DNA from 4 places in the Nocardioides coralli genome. Region 1 is predicted to be linked to each of the others. Evidence: predicted binding sites of a transcription regulator. Region 1 holds the regulator's gene; each other region holds the start of a gene.

Region 1 (4,204 bases):
GAAGCCGCTGGCACCGGCCCGCAGCGCGTCGTACACCACTTCGTCGAGGTCGAAGGTCGTCAGCACCAGGACCCGGGGCGGGTCGGGGAGCGCGGTGACGGCGCGGGTCGCCTCGATGCCGTCGACGCCGGGCATCCGGACGTCCATGAGGACGACGTCGGGGGCGAGCTCGGCACAGGCGTCGATCGCGGCCCGACCGTCGGCGGCCTCGCCGACCACCTCGAGGTCGGGCTCGGTGCCGAGGATCATCCGCAGGCCGGTGCGCACCAGCGGCTGGTCGTCGGCCAGCAGCACCCGGATCGTCGCGGGGTCGGTCACGTGAGCTCCAGTGCGTAGGGCAGGCGGGCCCGGATCCGGTACCCGCCGTCGGGTCCGGGCCCGGCCTCGACGGCGCCCCCGACCACCGAGACGCGCTCGCGGATCCCGATCAGGCCGTGGCCGCCGCGGGGGGCCCCGAGCGGGCCGGGGATGCCGTCGTCGGACACGGTGACGACCAGCTCGTCCGCGGAGTAGTCGAGCCGCACGGTGGCCCGCGCGTCGGCGGCGTGCTTGAGCACGTTGGTCAGCGCCTCCTGGACGATCCGGTAGGCCGAGAGGTCGACGCCGGGCGGCAGGTCGCGCCGGGTGCCGGTGACCTCGACGTCGACGGGTACGCCGCTGTCGCGGACGTGGTCGACGAGCCGGTCGAGGTGGGCCAGCGAGGGCTGCGGCGCCCGGTCGCCGTCGGCGGTGTGCAAGCCGTCGGGCTCGGTGTCGCGGAGGACGGCGAGCAGTCGGCGCATGTCGCCCAGCGCGGCGGCGTTGGTCTGCTCGATCGCGTCCAGGGCCCGGCGTACCGCTTCGGGGTCGGCGTCCATCGCCCGGCGTGCGCCGCGGGCCTGGAGCACGGTGACCGAGATGGCGTGGGCGACCACGTCGTGGAGCTCGCGGGCGATCCGCGCCCGCTCCTCGGCGACCGCCTGCTCCTGCTCCCGGCGGAGCGCCTCGTTCTCCGCGTTGAGCTGGGCCTCACGGTCCTGCCGCAGTCGCAGCGTGAAGCCGGCCGCCCACGGTGCCCCCACGAAGCCGAGCAGGAACGCGATGTCGCCGAGGTCGGTCTGCTGCCACCCACCCTCGCTCTGCACGAACCTCGCCATCACGACCAGCAGCGCCACGCCGCCGAGCCAGGCCTCGACCCCGCGGGCGTGCCGACCCAGTGAGTAGAGGGAGACGAAGAAGGCGATCACCAGGGCGGAGGAGTCGTTGTCGAAGCCCGGCTGCGCGACCGTCAGCAGGTTCAGACCCAGCATCACGAGCACGAACGACGCCAGCGGGCTGCGGCGGCGCAGGGCCAGCGGCAGCGTCATGACCAGCGCCCACAGCACGGCGGTGGCCAGGCCGGCCTCGACCCAGGCGACCACCTCCGCGACGGCGATCATCGCCAGGACCACGGCGAGGACGGCGTCGCCGTACCTCTCGCGGGCGGAGCGCAGGTCCATGACGCCACGGTAGGGCCAGCCGGGCCACCCGGGAGTCACTCCCGAGGATGACCTGCGGGTCACCCGGGCCGTGCCCGACAACCACTCCGCAGCGTGACGACCCGCTAGTGCCCGACGCCGAAGACTGCTGTGCAACCAGCTCCGGACGAGAGGACCCACCATGACCACCCTGACCCGCACCCCGAGCACCACCATCACGACCGGCACCGTCGCCGGAATCGGCGCCGCCACCTGTGCCGTCGCGCTCACCCTGACCACGCTCTTCGCCCACGACTGGGCCGAGGTCGCGACCGTCGCGCCTGTCATCGTCGTCGCCGGCGCGATCGTCTACGGCCTGGTCGTGCCGCGGGCGCTGCGACGGGACAGCCAGGGAGGAGCGGCGCTGGTGCTGGCCGTGCTCGCCGCGCTCGTGGTCGTTCCGGCGTTCTGGAGCGGCTTGCCGCTCGTGCTCGGTGTCGCGGCCATGGTGCTCGGGAACGCCGGCCGACGTTCCCGGGAGGGCGCGGGCACGGCGATCGCCGGGTTGGTGCTGAGCACGCTCGCGGTCCTCTTCTACGGCTGGATCTACGTCAGCGAGGGCCTGCAGGGGATGGCCGGGCTGCCCGGCTGAGAGACGCAGCGACGCCCGGTCCGACCATGGGGGAGCCGGACCGGGCGTCGAGGTGCGCTGCGTCAGACCCGGCGGAGCACCGCCGTGACCTTGCCGAGGATCGTGGCGTGGGTGCCGTCGATCGGCTCGTAGGCCTCGTTGTGGGGGAGCAGCCAGACCTGGCCGCCCTTCTTCTGGAACGTCTTGACGGTGGCCTCGCCGTCGATCATCGCGGCCACGATGTCGCCGTTGTCGGCGGTGGGCTGCTGACGGATCACGACGTAGTCGCCGTGGCAGATCGCGGCGTCGACCATCGAGTCACCGGAGACCTCGAGCAGGAACAGCTGGCCCTCGCCGACGAGCTGCTTGGGCAGCGGGAAGACGTCCTCGACGCGCTCCTCGGCCAGGATCGGGCCACCGGCCGCGATCCGGCCGACCACCGGCACGTTGGTGGCGGTCGGGGCGGCGTCGCCGATGCCGGTCTCGTCAACCGAGCTCTCCTCGAAGCCGCCGAGGCTGCGCCGGGCGGCCATCACCTCGGGCAGGAACACCTCGAGCGCGCGCGGCCGCTTGGGGTCGCGGCGGATGAAGCCCTTCTCCTCCAGCGTCTTGAGCTGGTGGGCGACGCTGCTGGAGCTGGTCAGCCCCACGGCCTCACCGATCTCGCGCATGCTGGGCGGGTAGCCCCGCTTCTCGATCGAGTCCTTGATGGTGGCCAGCACCTTCTGCTGCCGGGGGGTGAGCCCGGTGGCGTCGGGCGGGCCGTCGGGCAGCTCCGAGACCTTCTTCTGCGGCATGAGGGCAGCGTGCCACGCCGCCGCCCGGACTTCAAACACCTGTTCGAACGGCGTGTCGGCTCGGTCACTCCAGCCCGCGGGCGCGGAACGCCGCCTGCGTCCGGTCGCGCACCTGCAGCTTGCCGAGCACCGCCGACACGTGGTTCTGGACCGTCTTGAGGCTGACCCCGAGCTCGCGGGCGATCTCGCCGTTGCCGAGCCCGCGGCCGAGCAGGGCGAGCACCTCCGACTCGCGGGGCGTGAGGGTCTCGGCGAGGCCACCGCCGGTGGCCAACCGGGTGGCGACGCCGGGCCCGAGCACCGCGCCGCCGGCGGCCACGGTGCGGATCGCGGCCAGCACCTCGTCCTGACCGGCTTCCTTGCGCAGGTAGCCGCGGGCGCCGACCCGGAGCGCCGCGACCACGCTGGCGTCGTCGGCGACCATCGTCAGCACGAGCACCGCACACTCCGGCGCGGCCTCGCCGATGCGACGGGTCGCCTCCAGCCCCGGCGTACCCGGCAGGTTGAGGTCCATCAGCACCACGTCGGGCCGGAGCGCGACCGCCTGCGCGACGGCGGCGTCGCCGTCGGCCGCCTCGCCGACGACCTCGACGTCCGGCACGGTGGCGAGCAGGCCGGCGAGCCCGCTGCGGAACAGCGGGTGGTCGTCGACGACGAGGACCCCGATCACGGGCCCACCGCCTCGTGGACCGGGAAGCGGGCGACCACGGTCGTCCCGGCGGTGTCGCTGGTCACCTGCACGCTGCCTCCGATCTCCTGCGCCCGCTCGGCCATGCTGCCCAGCCCGACACCCCGGCCGGGCGCCGCCCCGCCGTGCCCGTCGTCGGCGACGGTGAGGACGAGCTCGGCCGCCTCGACGCACACGCGCACCCGGCAGTGCTCCGCGTGGGCGTGGCGGACCACGTTGGTGAGCGCCTCCTGGGCGACGCGGTACGCCGCGACCTCGACCGCGGCCGGCAGGGCGGGTCGGTCCTCGGGCAGCTCGAGCGCCAGGTCGAGCCCCGCGCCACCGGTGAGCTCGCGGCCCAGCTCCGCGATCGCCCCGGACAGTCCCAGGTCGTCGACCGCCGGCGGCCGGAGGCCCTCGACCACCCGGCGTACCTCCGCGACGGTGTGGCCCAGGCCCTCGCGCAGCAGCTGGAGCTGGGTGTCGGGCGATTGCCCGGCGGCGAGCAGGTTCGCGGCCGCGTCGACGTGCAGCCCGAGCCCGGCGAGGGAGGGGCCCAGCCCGTCGTGGAGGTCGCGGCGCAGCCGCCGGCGCTCCTGCTCGCGGCCGAGCACCAGCTGTTCGCGGGCGTGGCGCAGGGAGTCGACGAGGCCGGCGGTGTGGACGGTGGCGC
Region 2 (4,204 bases), 890 kb from region 1:
TCGACACCGCGCGGCACGAGGTAACCCTGGCGGGCGAGCAGCTCGCGCTGACGGGCCGGGAGTTCGACCTGCTCCGCTTCCTGGTCGCCAACGCGGGCCGGGTCTTCACGCGGGAGCAGCTGCTGGCGGAGGTGTGGGGGTGGTCCTTCGGCGACCAGTCCACCGTCACCGTCCACGTCCGGCGGCTCCGGGAGAAGGTGGAGCCCGACCCGACCCGACCCTCGCGGCTGCTGACCGTGTGGGGCGTGGGCTACCGGTGGGAGGCGGCGGCATGAGCGAGCTCGTGCAGATCGCGCTGGTGGCCGGTGCCTGGGCCGGTGGTGTCGGGCTGGCCGGCCTGGTGCTGGCCTGGGTGCTGCGGCGCGGGTCGCTCCGCTGGCAGACCGCAGCCGTCGCCCTGGTGGCCGTGGCCGCCGTGGTGGCGGGGATGCTCGGCACGGCACGGGCGATGTTCATCTCCGAGCACGACCTCGGCGTGGTGCTCGTGGTGGGGCTCGTCGCCGGGGTGGTCGCGCTGCTGGTCGCCATGGCCGTCGGCGGAGCCTTCGCGCGGTGGTCCTCCCGGCTGCAGGAGCAGGCCCGCCTCGTCGGGCACGAGTCCGGCGTACCACCCGGGGCCGGGGGGCCGGCCGAGCTGCGCGAGCTGGCCGACGAGCTGGCCCGCACCAGCGCCCGGCTCGCCGAGTCGCGCACCCGCGAGCAGCGGCTGGAGGCCGCCCGGCGCGACCTGGTGTCGTGGGTCTCCCACGACCTGCGCACGCCGCTCGCGGGGATGCGGGCGATGACCGAGGCGCTCGAGGACGGGCTCGCCGAGGACCCGGCGCGCTACCACCGGCAGATCCGCACCGAGGTCGACCGCATGGTGCGCATGGTCGACGACCTCTTCGAGGTCTCCCGGCTGCACGCCGGGGTGATGCTCCTCTCGCCCGAGCCGTTGGTGCTCGGTGACGTCGTGAGCGACGCGATCGCCGCCGCCGACCCCGTCGCGCGCGAGCACGGGGTCCGCCTCGGCGGCACCGTCGCCGACGGTCTCCGGGTCACGGCGGATCCCGACGGGATGTCACGGATCGTGGCCAACCTCGTCATGAACGCGATCCGCCACACCCCGGCCGACGGCGTGGTCGAGATCCGGGGCGGGGCGGTCGACGGCGGGGTGGAGCTGACGGTGACCGACGGCTGTGGCGGGCTGCCCGAGGAGGTGCGTGACCGGGTCTTCGACGTGGCGTGGCAGGGCGAGTCGGCCCGCACCCCGGCGGCGCGGCCGGAGGAGTTCGGCGCGGGCGCGGGGCTCGGGCTGGCCATCGTCAAGGGTCTGGTGGAGGCCCACCGCGGCCGGGTGGAGGTCGAGAACCGGCCACCGGGCTGCCGCTTCCGCGTGGTGCTGCCGGCGGCGCCGGGCTGAGCGGCGACACGCCGCGCCGCCCTGCCGGTGGTCGAACGTCTGTTCGGCTAGCGTGCTGTCCACAGGTACGACGCAGGCGGAGCTGTCCACAGGCTTCGGCGTCCTTGATCAGGGGATGTCGGTGGCCCGCCCTAGCGTCGACGGTGTACCTGGCACGCGACGACCACGAAAGGACCGGCACATGGCTGGTGGAGACCGCGAGAAGGCGCTCGACGTAGCGCTCGCAAGCATCGAGAAGCAGTTCGGCAAGGGGTCGGTGATGCGCCTCGGCGACGAGACCCGCGCACCCCTGGAGGTCATCCCCACCGGGTCGATCGCGCTCGACGTGGCGCTGGGCCTCGGCGGCCTGCCCCGCGGCCGGGTGGTCGAGATCTACGGCCCCGAGTCCTCCGGAAAGACCACGGTCGCCCTGCACGCGGTGGCCAACGCCCAGCGCGCCGGCGGCATCGTCGCGTTCATCGACGCCGAGCACGCACTCGACCCGGAGTACGCCAAGAACCTCGGCGTCGACACCGACGCCCTGCTGGTCAGCCAGCCCGACTCCGGGGAGCAGGCGCTCGAGATCGCCGACATGCTGGTCCGGTCCGGGGCGCTCGACCTCATCGTCATCGACTCGGTGGCAGCCCTGGTGCCCCGGGCGGAGATCGAGGGCGAGATGGGCGACAGCCACGTCGGCCTGCAGGCCCGGCTGATGAGCCAGGCGCTGCGGAAGATGACCGGCGCCCTCAACGCGTCCGGCACCACCGCGATCTTCATCAACCAGCTGCGCGAGAAGATCGGCGTGATGTTCGGCTCGCCCGAGACCACGACCGGCGGCCGGGCGCTGAAGTTCTACGCCTCGGTGCGCCTCGACGTCCGCCGGATCGAGACCCTCAAGGACGGCACCGACATGGTCGGCAACCGCACCCGGTGCAAGGTCGTCAAGAACAAGGTCGCCCCGCCGTTCAAGCAGGCGGAGTTCGACATCATGTACGGCAAGGGCATCTCTCGCGAGGGGGGCCTGATCGACGTGGGTGTCGAGGCGGGGCTGGTGCGCAAGGCGGGCGCCTGGTTCACCTACGAGGGCGACCAGCTCGGCCAGGGCAAGGAGAACGCCCGCACCTTCCTGCGCGACAACCCCGACCTCGCCAACGAGCTCGAGAAGCGGATCCTCGAGAAGCTCGGCGTCGGGCCGCAGGTCGACACCCCGTCCGACGACCTGTCCGACGAGCCGATCGGGATCAATGACTTCTGACCGCCCAGCGGGCCCCGAGGTACGAGGGGCCCGCGTGGGGGCGGTCAGGTCGAGCAAGCGCTTGCCCGAGCCTGCGAGGGCGAGAGCGCGTGTCGAGACCACCGAGCCCGTGCAGCAGAACGAGGAGCGCTGGCGCGGTGACGTCCGGCTCGGGGTCGAGGCGTGGGTCGGCAGCCAGCCGCCCCCCGAGGACCCCGAGGCGGCCGGCCCCGACGCCGACCCCGAGTCGGTGGCCCGGAAGATCCTGCTCGACCAGCTGACTGGCCGCGCACGCTCCCGACAGGAGCTGGCCGACAAGCTCGCCCAGCGCAACGTCCCGACCGAGATCGCGACCCGGCTGCTCGACCGCTTCGAGGAGGTCGGTCTGGTCGACGACGCCGCCTTCGCCCGGCAGTGGGTCGAGGGACGCCAGGCCGCCCGGGGCCTCGCGCCCCGGGCGCTGGCCCAGGAGCTGCGGCGCAAGGGAGTCGACGACGGAGTCGCGCGGGAGGCGATCGACCAGATCGACCGTGACGCCCAGGACGAGGCTGCGCGGGCCCTCGTGCGCAAGCGGTTGCGCAGCCTGGCCCGGTTCGACGAAGCGACGCGCACCCGCCGCCTGGTGGGGATGCTCGCCCGCAAGGGGTACGACGCGGGCCTCGCGCACGCCGTGGTCCGCGACGAGCTCGGAGCCGAGACGCCGCCGCTGGACTAGCCTGCGCGTCGTGGACGGCGCCGTGCACCTGACGATCCTCGACCGGGGTCATGAGCTCTCCGGGGTGGTGCGACCCGGTGAGTCCTGGGCGGCCGCGGCCCGGCGTACCTGCGCCAGCCTGCACGTAACCCCCGTGCCGATCGACCTGTCGGGGGAGGTGAAGCGCTTCGTCGTCGACCACGACCGGGTCGTGGCGCTGCGCGCGATGGGACGCGGTGACCTGCCCGACGTGGCGCGGTGGCGTGCCGCTGACCACGTCCGGCCCTGGTTCGACGCCGACGGTGAGCCGACGCTGGAGGCGGTCACCGAGCACTACGGCCCGCGCATCGACGGTGTCGAGCCCACCCGGATGTGGGTGGTCGAGGTCAACGGCCGCTCGGTGGGCTTCTGCCAGGACTACCGGCTGCGGGACCACCCGGACTACGCGGCCCTGAGTCCCGACCCCGACGCTGTCGGCGTCGACTACGTGATCGGGGAGGCTCACCTGGTCGGCCAAGGGATCGGCACGGTGATGCTGTGGACCTGGCTCCACCGGTCCCGCAAGCGCTACCCCGACGTGACCAGCTACTTCTCCGCCCCCGACCACCGCAACGGCGCCAGCCTGCGGGTGCTGGAGAAGGTGGGCTTCGTCCAGGGCACGTGGTTCGACCAGCCGCGCGCCGACGGGTCCACCGTCACCCTCGTCGGCTGCACCCTCGACGTCGCGAGCGTGGTCGGATGACGGCGTCCGCCATGATGGCCCCATGACGGACGTCCGCATCCTCGACGCGACCCGCGTGCCCCACGGCCCGGTCGACCTCGGCGCGATCGCCACCGACACCACCCCCGGTTTCGACGGCGACAAGGACGAGGGCAAGGCCGCCCTCGCCGAGCT
Region 3 (4,204 bases), 1.2 Mb from region 1:
GGGCCGGCGATCGTCGGGGGTCGCGCACTGCCGCGGTGGGCCAGCGGCGTCATCGCCGTGACCGCGCCGGCGCTGCTGTCGGCGCTGGTGGTGACCTCGGTGCTGGCCGACGGACAGCAGTGGGCCGTCGGGGCGCAGACAGTCGGTGTCGCGGTGGCGGCGCTGCTCCTGCTGTGCCGGGTGCCGCTGCTGCTGGCCAGCCTCGCCGCCGTCCTGGTGACGGCCGGGGTGCGCGCGCTGTCAGGCTGAGGTCGACCGGCCGCAGCGGTCCACCCGCTGCCATGGCCAGGCATCGGCGAGCCAGCGGGCGACGGCGTCGGCGAGCGGCTCGTCGAGCGTGGCCCTGTCGGCCCGCACCCAGGACTGCACCGTGACGTCGCACTCCTCGGAGGCCGAGGGGTAGAGGTAGACACAGCCGATGACGTCGTCGCCGCCCACATCGAGGACGGTGAAGGTGAAGCCGACGCGCTGCGCGAAGTCGTCGGCGTGGCGGCGGAGGTCGCGGAGGTTCTCCTTCAGCGTCATGCCACCCAGCGGCGGCCACGTGCCGTCGGGGTAGCCGGGAGTGGCACGGATGTGCTCGATGCTCGACGTCCAGGCGGCGTGGTCCCGCTCGTTGTGCAGCGGTCCCAGCGGCTCGAGGCGGAACTGCTCGGTGGCCAGCGTGGTGGGCGGCTCGAAGCCGGCCGGCACGAAGGGCTGCACGGTCACGGGCGGCGCCCGCCGTTCGTCCCGAGCTCGGCCTGGGACACGCCGAGCACGTCGGGCACCTCCCGCAGCGTGGCCAGGAGCTTCTCGGACGTCTCGCCCGCCACGTCGATGGCGGCGACCGCCGCCTCACCGCCGCGGAAGACCCGGTTCTCCATGTGCTCGACGTTGAGTCCCTCGGCGCGCAACAGCTCGAGCACCTGGGCGAGCACGCCGACGCGGTCCCGGTGGCGGACCGTCAGGGTCATGGACCCCAGCCGGCCCGGGTCGAGGTTCACGCAGTGGCGCACCTCCCCTGCGACGAACGCGTCGACGATGTCGGTGACCCCGGCGGCGATGGCGCGCTGCGCCTGGTCCGTGGACGCGCCGATGTGGTGCGTGGCGACCACCGCAGGGTGTCGACCGAGGGGTGAGTCCCACTCGCCCGCGCCGAAGCCGGGCTCGTCGGCGAACACGTCGAGGCCTGCGCGGACGTCGCCGGCGTCCAGCGCGGCGAGCAGGGCGGTCTCGTCGACCACGTCACCCCGCGAGGTGTTGAGCAGGATCGCCCCCTTCCTCATCCGGCCGAGGAAGTCGGCGTCGACGAGGTGGCGGGTGCTCTCGGAGGCGGGCACGTGGAGCGTGACGATGTCGGACGACGCCAGCAGCTGCGGCACCGAGTCGCACATCGTGACCCCGAGCTCCTCGGCTCGCGCGGCGACGTGGGGAGGTCGCCCGTCCTTCGCGAGCGCCTGGACGTGGATGCCGAACGCCGACGCGCGCTCGGCCACCGCGAGGCCGATGGAGCCGAGGCCGATGACGCCCATCGTCGAGCCCAGCAGGCCGTCCGCCTTGCTGTAGCGCTGCTTGTCCCACTGTCCGTTGCGCAGGTCGGCCACGTTGTCCGCGATCCTCCGGTCGATCGCGAGCAGCAGCCCCATCGTCAGCTCGGCCACGGCCGCAGCGTTGCGGCCCGGGACGTTGGAGACGAGGACGCCGTGCTGAGCGGCGGCATCGGTGTCGATCGTGTTGGTGCCGGCCCCGGCCCGGATCACCAGCGCCAGTCGGTCGGCCGCCTCGAAGACGGCCCTTCCCACCTTGGTCGAGCGCACCACGAGCACGTCGAACCCGGCGATCCTCCCGGGGAGGTCGTCGGCGGAGAGCCCCGGCTCCATCACGCACTCGTGGCCGCGGGCCTCGAGGTCGACGAGCGTCTGCTGCGGAAGCCGGTCGGCGAGGAGCAGCCGCATCGCCACCTCCTGGGACGAGCTCGCCGCCGGTGCCGGCGGGTGTGCCGTCACGCTAGCGCGTGGACGGACAGTGTCGCCACGGCCGTCACGCCGCCGCCTCAGGGCCGTGGGGCCCGTCGCGCATGACAGGCCGTCCGCAGCACCTTCCTCGCCGCGGTCGCCGGGCCCGTGACCCCGCCACCAGTGGTTCACAGAGTGGGGATCCGCGCGATTGTCCCCAGGTCCGGTTCGGGACCCTGGCTTCGAACACGTGCTCGAATAGATTGGGACCATGTCAGCAGCCCTGAACCTTCACCCCGAACCCGGTCATCCGGGTGCGATGGTGGTTGCTGTCCACGAGCTGCTGGACGGTGTCGCCGCGGACCTGCTCGGTCCCAGCGACTTCGCCGGCGTGATCGCCGAGCTCTCGCGGGCCCGGTCGAGACTGCAGGCCCTGGAGCTCAAGCTCGTCGCCGCCGCCGAGCGGCACCACGTGCCGCGGCTGACAGGCGCCCGGTCCACCGGAGCCTGGGTGGCCCAGCAGACCCGCAGCGACGGGGCGCAGGCCGCACGTGACGCCCGACTCGCCCTCGACCTCGACGCTTCCCTGCCCACCACCGCCTCGGCCCTCGGAGCCGGCGAGGTGTCGGCTGCGCACGCAGCGGTCATCGCCGGTGCCACACGGCAGCTGCCCCCGTCGCTCACCCCCGACCAGCGCCGAGCCGTCGAGCAGCGCCTGGTGGACAAGGCCCGGGTCCTCGACCCGCGGCAGCTGCGGCGGGTCGCCCGCCGCGCGCTCGAGGCCGTGGAGCGCGACACCTCCGTGGTCGACGCGAACGAGGACGGCATCCTGCGCGACGAGGAGGCCCTGGCGCTGTCCCGGACCAGACTCACCCTCCACGACAACGGTGACGGGACCACGTCGGGCCACTTCCGGGTCCCGACCCTTGCTGCCACGGTGCTGCGCAAGGTCGTCGACGCCATGACTGCACCGCGCCGCGGCCGCCTGGGCGCCACCGAGGCCCAAGCGGGCGACCAGCGTCTTGACCGGGATCCCGCGCACGAGCGAGGGCTCGCCCTGACCACCCTGCTGGAGCACCTCCCCACCGACCGGCTCGCCAGCAAGGTGGCGGCCACCGTCATCGTCAAGCTCGACCTGGACACCCTGCGCGGCCAGCTCAAGGCTGGCGGCCTCGACACCGACGACCTCGTCTCCGCCGCAGAGGCCCGTCGCCTGGCCTGCAACGCTGGTCTGGTCCCCGCCGTCCTCGACGGCGCGTCGCAGCTGCTGGACCTCGGGCGCGGCAAGCGTCTCTTCTCCGAGGCACAACGCACCGCCGGCGCCCTCCGGCACACCAGCTGCGCCGCCGACGGGTGCGACGTCCCGTACGCCTGGGCCGAGCTCCACCACTGGCAGCCCTGGTCCCGCGGCGGTCGTACCGACCTCGAGGACCTGGTGCCTCTCTGCGGGTTCCACCACCGCCGCGTCCACGACAGTGGCTACCTCCACCGGCGACTACCCGACGGGTCGATCAGGTTCAGTCGGCGGACGTGAGGCACGTAGGTCACCGCACGCGGGCGACCCGGCCCTCGTCCCACACCGGACCGTCGGACTCATAGACCGAGCCGTCGGCGCCGTACACCAGGAAACGGTCGAAGCCGCGCGCGAACCAGCGGTCGTGGGTGACCGCGAGCACCGTTCCCTCGAACGCCTCGAGCCCCTCCTCCAGCGCCTCGGCGCTCTGGACGTCGAGGTTGTCGGTGGGCTCGTCGAGCAGGAGCAGCGTCGCGCCCGACAGCTCGAGCAGCAGGATCTGGAACCGTGCCTGCTGACCACCGGAGAGCGACTCGAACCGCTGCTCCCCCGCGTGCGCGAGCTCGTAGCGGTCGAGCACCCGCGCCGCCTGCTCGCGCCCCATCCCGTCGCGGTGGTCGTCGCCCCGGTGCAGGATCTCGAGCAGGGTGCGACCCATCAGCTCGGGATGCTCGTGGGTCTGCACGAACCAGCCCGGCCGCACCCGAGCCCCCAGCTTCGCGCGGCCGGTGTGGTTCACCGGCGCCACCGGTACGTCGCCGACCGGCTGGTGCTCCACGTCGGGGTCGGTGCCGCCGCCGGCGAGCAGCCGCAGGAAGTGCGACTTGCCCGAGCCGTTGCTGCCGAGCACGGCCACCCGCTCGCCGTACCAGACCTCGAGGTCGAACGGCTTCATCAGGCCCGTGAGCTCGAGGTCCTCGCAGACCACGGCGCGCTTGCCGGTACGGCCGCCCTTCAGCCGCATCCGCACCTG
Region 4 (4,204 bases), 1.1 Mb from region 1:
CCTCGGCGAGGCCGGCGAGCCGCGTGAGCTCACCGCCGGTGGTGGTCCAGGAGTCGTTGAGTCGCAGCAGGCAGAACACCGGCAGCTCGGTGTCGCGGCACACGGCGGAGGTGAGCTGCGGCTCGGGCGAGAGCGCCCCGGTGTCGGCGGGCTCGCCGACCAGGTGGAGCCGGTCGGCGCCGCCCTCGTCGGCCCCGGGCACGTCGCGCGGCGAGCGCACCTGGACCTCGAGCAGGGCCTTGCTCATGCCGCCACTGTAGGTCCGCGACGGCCGAGGGTGGTGTGGGCGCGCGGGGCACAATGGACGGATGGACCATCGGCTGTTCCTCGCGGTCAGGGCGCAGGTGCTCGCCGATCTGCACGCCAGGGGCCGCGCCTCGGTCGACCTGGTGTCCGCGCTCGAGGACGCCGTGGAGGCGCGTCGCTGGTGGGCCGAGCAGTGGCCCGAGGGCGAGGTGTACGTCGCCGGGCTGGTGGCGCAGGACGTGCAGGACGCAGCCGTCGACGCCGGTGAGCGGTGGCCGGTGTGCCGCAGCTGCGGTGAGGCCCCGGAGCACGCCCTCCACATCCACCCCGATCTCGGGGGCCCGGACCCGGTGTGGGTGTGCGAGGAGTCAGGGGTGCCGGTGGCCGGCTTGGGTCGGCTCAGCCCCGACCCAGGTGGACCCACCACGTGAACCGGTCGGCCCGGTAGACCGACCGGGACACCTCGACGATCTTGTCCTCCGCGAAGGCCCGCCGCGAGTGGCGCATGACCGCCGCGCCCGGGTCGATCTCCAGCAGCCCCGCCTCGTGCTCGGCGGCCAGGTCGGCGGAGATCGAGTCGTCGGACCACGTCGGTCGCAGCCCGCGCGCGTCGAGGGCCTCGTAGAGGCTGGTCGGCATCCCGGCCTGCAGGAAGCCCGGCAGGAGCACCTCGTTGAGGTAGGCGTCCTCCAGGCACATCGGCACGCCGTCCGCGCGCCGGAGGCGTCGCCAGTGGATCACCGGGTCGCCGGCGGTCAGGCCGAGCGCTCGAGCGACGCCGGGACCGGACTGCTCGCGTCGGGCCAGCAGCGTCTGCGACTCGGCGAGCAGGCCGCGCGCCACCATCTCCTCGGTGTAGCTGAGCAGGCGTCCGATCTCCGGTCGCGGCCGGGAGACGAAGGTGCCCCGGCCCGGGATGCGCTCGAGCAGCCCCTCGGCGACGAGGGCGTCGACGGCCTGCCGGACGGTCATCCGGGCGACGTGGAACTGGTGGACGAGCTCGCGCTCGGAGGGGGCGGGGGTGCCGGGTTCGGCGTCGCGGATGAGGCCGCGGACGTACTCGCGGACCTGGACGTGCTTCGGCACTCCGGACCCCACCAGCAGACCCTCCATTGCTCAAGGCTACGACGAACCGCCCCGCCCCGTCCCGCGTTCGGGGAGACGCACCGTTACCACGTGCTCGGTCGCACGACGCCGCGACGCGCCGACATGTCTCGGATCCGAACACGTGTTCGATCCCGTGCTAGCGTCGGCCCATGCAGTTCCAGAGCACCCTCTTCGACGCCGGGTCCGACCTGCCGCCGTCGCTGGCGCCCGAGCGGACCGACCTCGGGGCGGGTGCCTGGCTCGACGTCCAGCGGACGTGGCTGCCGGAGGCCGACGAGGTCTTCGCGACGCTGGTCCGCGACGTCCCGTGGCGGGCCGAGCAGCGCCAGATGTACGACCGGCTCGTCGACATCCCGCGGCTGACCTACACCTACATGATCGGCGAGGAGCTCCCCCATCCCGCGTTGTCCGCGGCTCGTGAGGCGCTGAGCGAGCACTACCTGCCCGAGCTGGGTGAGCCGTTCCGGACGGCGGGCTGCTGCTACTACCGCGACGGCCGCGACAGCGTCGCGTGGCACGGCGACACGCTCGGCCGGGGCAGCACCCACGACACCATGGTGGCGATCGTCTCCGTCGGCGACCCTCGCCGGCTCGCGCTGCGACCGCGCGGTGGTGGCGACTCCCTCGCCGTCGAGATGGGCCACGGCGACCTGGTCGTGATGGGTGGCTCCTGCCAGCGGACGTGGGAGCACGCCGTGCCCAAGGTCGCCCAGGCCGGGCCGAGGTTGTCGGTCCAGTTCCGGCCGTTCAACGTGTTCTGAGCCGACCGACCTAGAGGATCAACCAGACGACCACCGCGACGATCACCACCACCGCCAGGGCCTGCTTCCAGTACGCCCGGGCAAGCACGGGCAGCACGGTGCGCCCGAGGTCCAGTGCTTCCTCGTTGCGCGGCGCCGAGGACGGCCGCTCGGGCCGGGCACCAGGTGCTCCCCGGGGGGGTCCACCAGGCTGTCCACCCCCCGGCGCCCCACTGGTGGCCTGCCCCGCCGGCGCGGGCGGCGGAGCAGCCGGGTCGGGGACCGCGCCGCCACGGGGGCCCTGGTCCCCGGACGACGTCGGCGCCTCGGGGTCCGGCGGCGCGACCGGCCCAGTCGCCTGACCGGTCGCCTGACCGGTCGCCTGACCGGTCGCGTCCCCCGGAGGAGGTGCAGGGTCCTCCTCCGGGGGACGGCCCGCGGGCGCGGCGAGCTGCTGCTCGAGGCACGCCACGAACTGCCCGAGCAGCTTGTCGGAGACGTCCTTGACGACGTTTGCGCGACCGAACTGGGCCGCCTTGCCGGTGATGGTGAGGTCGGTGTCGACCGACACCTCGGTGGTCCCGGCTTCGACCTCCCTCATCGTCGCGGTGACCATCGCGCCGGCCGTGCCGTTGCCGCGCTTGTCCTTGCCGCGCGCGTCGATCACCATCCGGCGCGCGGCCTCGTCCTTCTCGACGAAGGTGCCGGTCCCGTTGTAGACCAGCGCGATCGGACCGAGCTTGACCTTCACGGTGCCCGCGAACGACTCCGCGTCGGCCTCGGTCACCACCGCCCCGGGGAAGCACCCGGCCACGCCCTCGATGTCGGTGAAGTGGGCCCAGGTCTCCTCGAGGTCCGCGGGGACGGTGAACCGGTGCTGGAGCTCCATCAGCGCCCCGCCGCTGCCAGCACCGCCCGCCGCGTCAGCACGGTCGCGAGGTGGCGCCGGTAGTCGGCGTCGCCGTTGAGGTCCGCCGGCGGGTCGGTGCCCTCGGCCGCCCGCTCCGCCGCCGCGCGTACGCCGTCCTCGGTGGCCGCGACGCCGGCCAGTGCGTCCTCGACGGCCGTGGCGCGCACCGGGGTCGACCCCATGTTGGTGAGCCCCACGCGCGCCTCCGCGATGGTGTCGCCGTCGGTCCGCACGGTCGCAGCGACCGCCACGATCGGCCACTGGTGCTTGACCCGGACGAACTTCTCGTAGCGCGCGCCCCAGCCGGTGTGCTTGGGGATCCGCACCTCGGTGAGGATCTCGTCGTCACCGATGGCGGTCTCGAAGAGGTCGACGAAGAACTCCGCCGCCGGCACGGTCCGCGTGCCACCGCTGCCGGCGATGACGAACTCCGCCCCGAGCGCGAGCGCGGGAGCGCCGAGGTCGCCTGCCGGGTCGGCATGGGCGAGGGCGCCCCCGAAGGTCCCCCGGTGGCGGATCTGGTCGTCGGCGAGCTCGTCGGTGGCCAGCGCGATGACGGTCGCGTGCTCCCGCACCAGGTCGTTGGTGCGCACGTCGTGATGGGTGGTCATCGCACCGATCACCAGGGCGTCGCCGTCCTCACGGATCCCGCGTAGCGTGTCGATCCGGCCGAGGTCGATCACCACCTCCGGCGCGTTGAGCCGCATCCGCAGCACCGGCAGCAGGCTCTGGCCGCCCGCGATGATCTTGGCGTCGTCACCGTGCTCGGACAGGGCGGCGAGCGCGTCCTCCACCGAGGTGGGTGCCACGTAGTCGAACGGGGCGGGGATCATGCTCCGGCTCCTTCCGTGCTGTCGCGGCCCGGTTCGGCGTCGTCGAAGTGGGGCATCGCCGCGCCCTCCGTCGAGCCGCCCGCTCCGTCGGCATGGATCGCGCGCCACACGCGCTCGGGCGTGCAGGGCATCTGGACGTCGGTCACCCCCAGGTGCCGCACGGCGTCGACGACCGCGTTGACGACCGCCGGCGTGGAGGCGATGGTGCCGGCCTCGCCGACGCCCTTGGTCCCGAGCGTGTTGGTCGTCGACGGCGAGGTGGTGTGGTCGATGTCGAAGCTGATCGTGTCGGCCGACGTCGGCAGCAGGTAGTCGACGAAGGACCCCGACACCAGGGTGCCGGCCTCGTCGTGGACCGCCTCCTCCCA

What was found. The regulator LexA, encoded in region 1, represses DNA repair genes until DNA is damaged. The targets are predictions, from matches to a motif close to TCGAACANNTGTTCGA.
Region 2: recA (recombinase RecA) is a predicted target of LexA. The motif match lies at 1,434-1,449, and genes of this name have one in related genera.
Region 3: K6T13_RS14105 (HNH endonuclease signature motif containing protein) is a predicted target of LexA. The motif match lies at 2,180-2,195, and genes of this name have one in related genera.
Region 4: K6T13_RS14615 (alpha-ketoglutarate-dependent dioxygenase AlkB) is a predicted target of LexA. The motif match lies at 1,467-1,482, and genes of this name have one in related genera.

Annotation. Positions count from the first base shown of each region.
Region 1 covers NZ_CP082273.1:587,052-591,255, forward strand. Annotated here, with positions in the region: gene K6T13_RS02950 (response regulator) at 1-318, opposite strand, end outside; gene K6T13_RS02955 (sensor histidine kinase) at 315-1,478, opposite strand; gene K6T13_RS02960 (hypothetical protein) at 1,639-2,088, shown strand; gene lexA (transcriptional repressor LexA) at 2,151-2,864, opposite strand; gene K6T13_RS02970 (response regulator) at 2,929-3,534, opposite strand; gene K6T13_RS02975 (sensor histidine kinase) at 3,531-4,204, opposite strand, start outside.
Region 2 covers NZ_CP082273.1:1,472,713-1,476,916, forward strand. Annotated here, with positions in the region: gene K6T13_RS07170 (response regulator transcription factor) at 1-275, shown strand, start outside; gene K6T13_RS07175 (sensor histidine kinase) at 272-1,402, shown strand; gene recA (recombinase RecA) at 1,584-2,636, shown strand; gene K6T13_RS07185 (regulatory protein RecX) at 2,746-3,330, shown strand; gene K6T13_RS07190 (GNAT family N-acetyltransferase) at 3,341-4,051, shown strand; gene K6T13_RS07195 (PPK2 family polyphosphate kinase) at 4,074-4,204, shown strand, end outside.
Region 3 covers NZ_CP082273.1:2,885,010-2,889,213, forward strand. Annotated here, with positions in the region: gene K6T13_RS14090 (AzlD domain-containing protein) at 1-249, shown strand, start outside; gene K6T13_RS14095 (GNAT family N-acetyltransferase) at 241-711, opposite strand; gene K6T13_RS14100 (phosphoglycerate dehydrogenase) at 708-1,937, opposite strand; gene K6T13_RS14105 (HNH endonuclease signature motif containing protein) at 2,209-3,471, shown strand; gene K6T13_RS14110 (ABC-F family ATP-binding cassette domain-containing protein) at 3,482-4,204, opposite strand, start outside.
Region 4 covers NZ_CP082273.1:2,968,498-2,972,701, forward strand. Annotated here, with positions in the region: gene K6T13_RS14600 (copper homeostasis protein CutC) at 1-247, opposite strand, end outside; gene K6T13_RS14605 (hypothetical protein) at 309-677, shown strand; gene K6T13_RS14610 (GntR family transcriptional regulator) at 646-1,359, opposite strand; gene K6T13_RS14615 (alpha-ketoglutarate-dependent dioxygenase AlkB) at 1,503-2,114, shown strand; gene K6T13_RS17500 (SRPBCC family protein) at 2,125-2,982, opposite strand; gene K6T13_RS14625 (FAD binding domain-containing protein) at 2,982-3,836, opposite strand; gene K6T13_RS14630 (xanthine dehydrogenase family protein molybdopterin-binding subunit) at 3,833-4,204, opposite strand, start outside.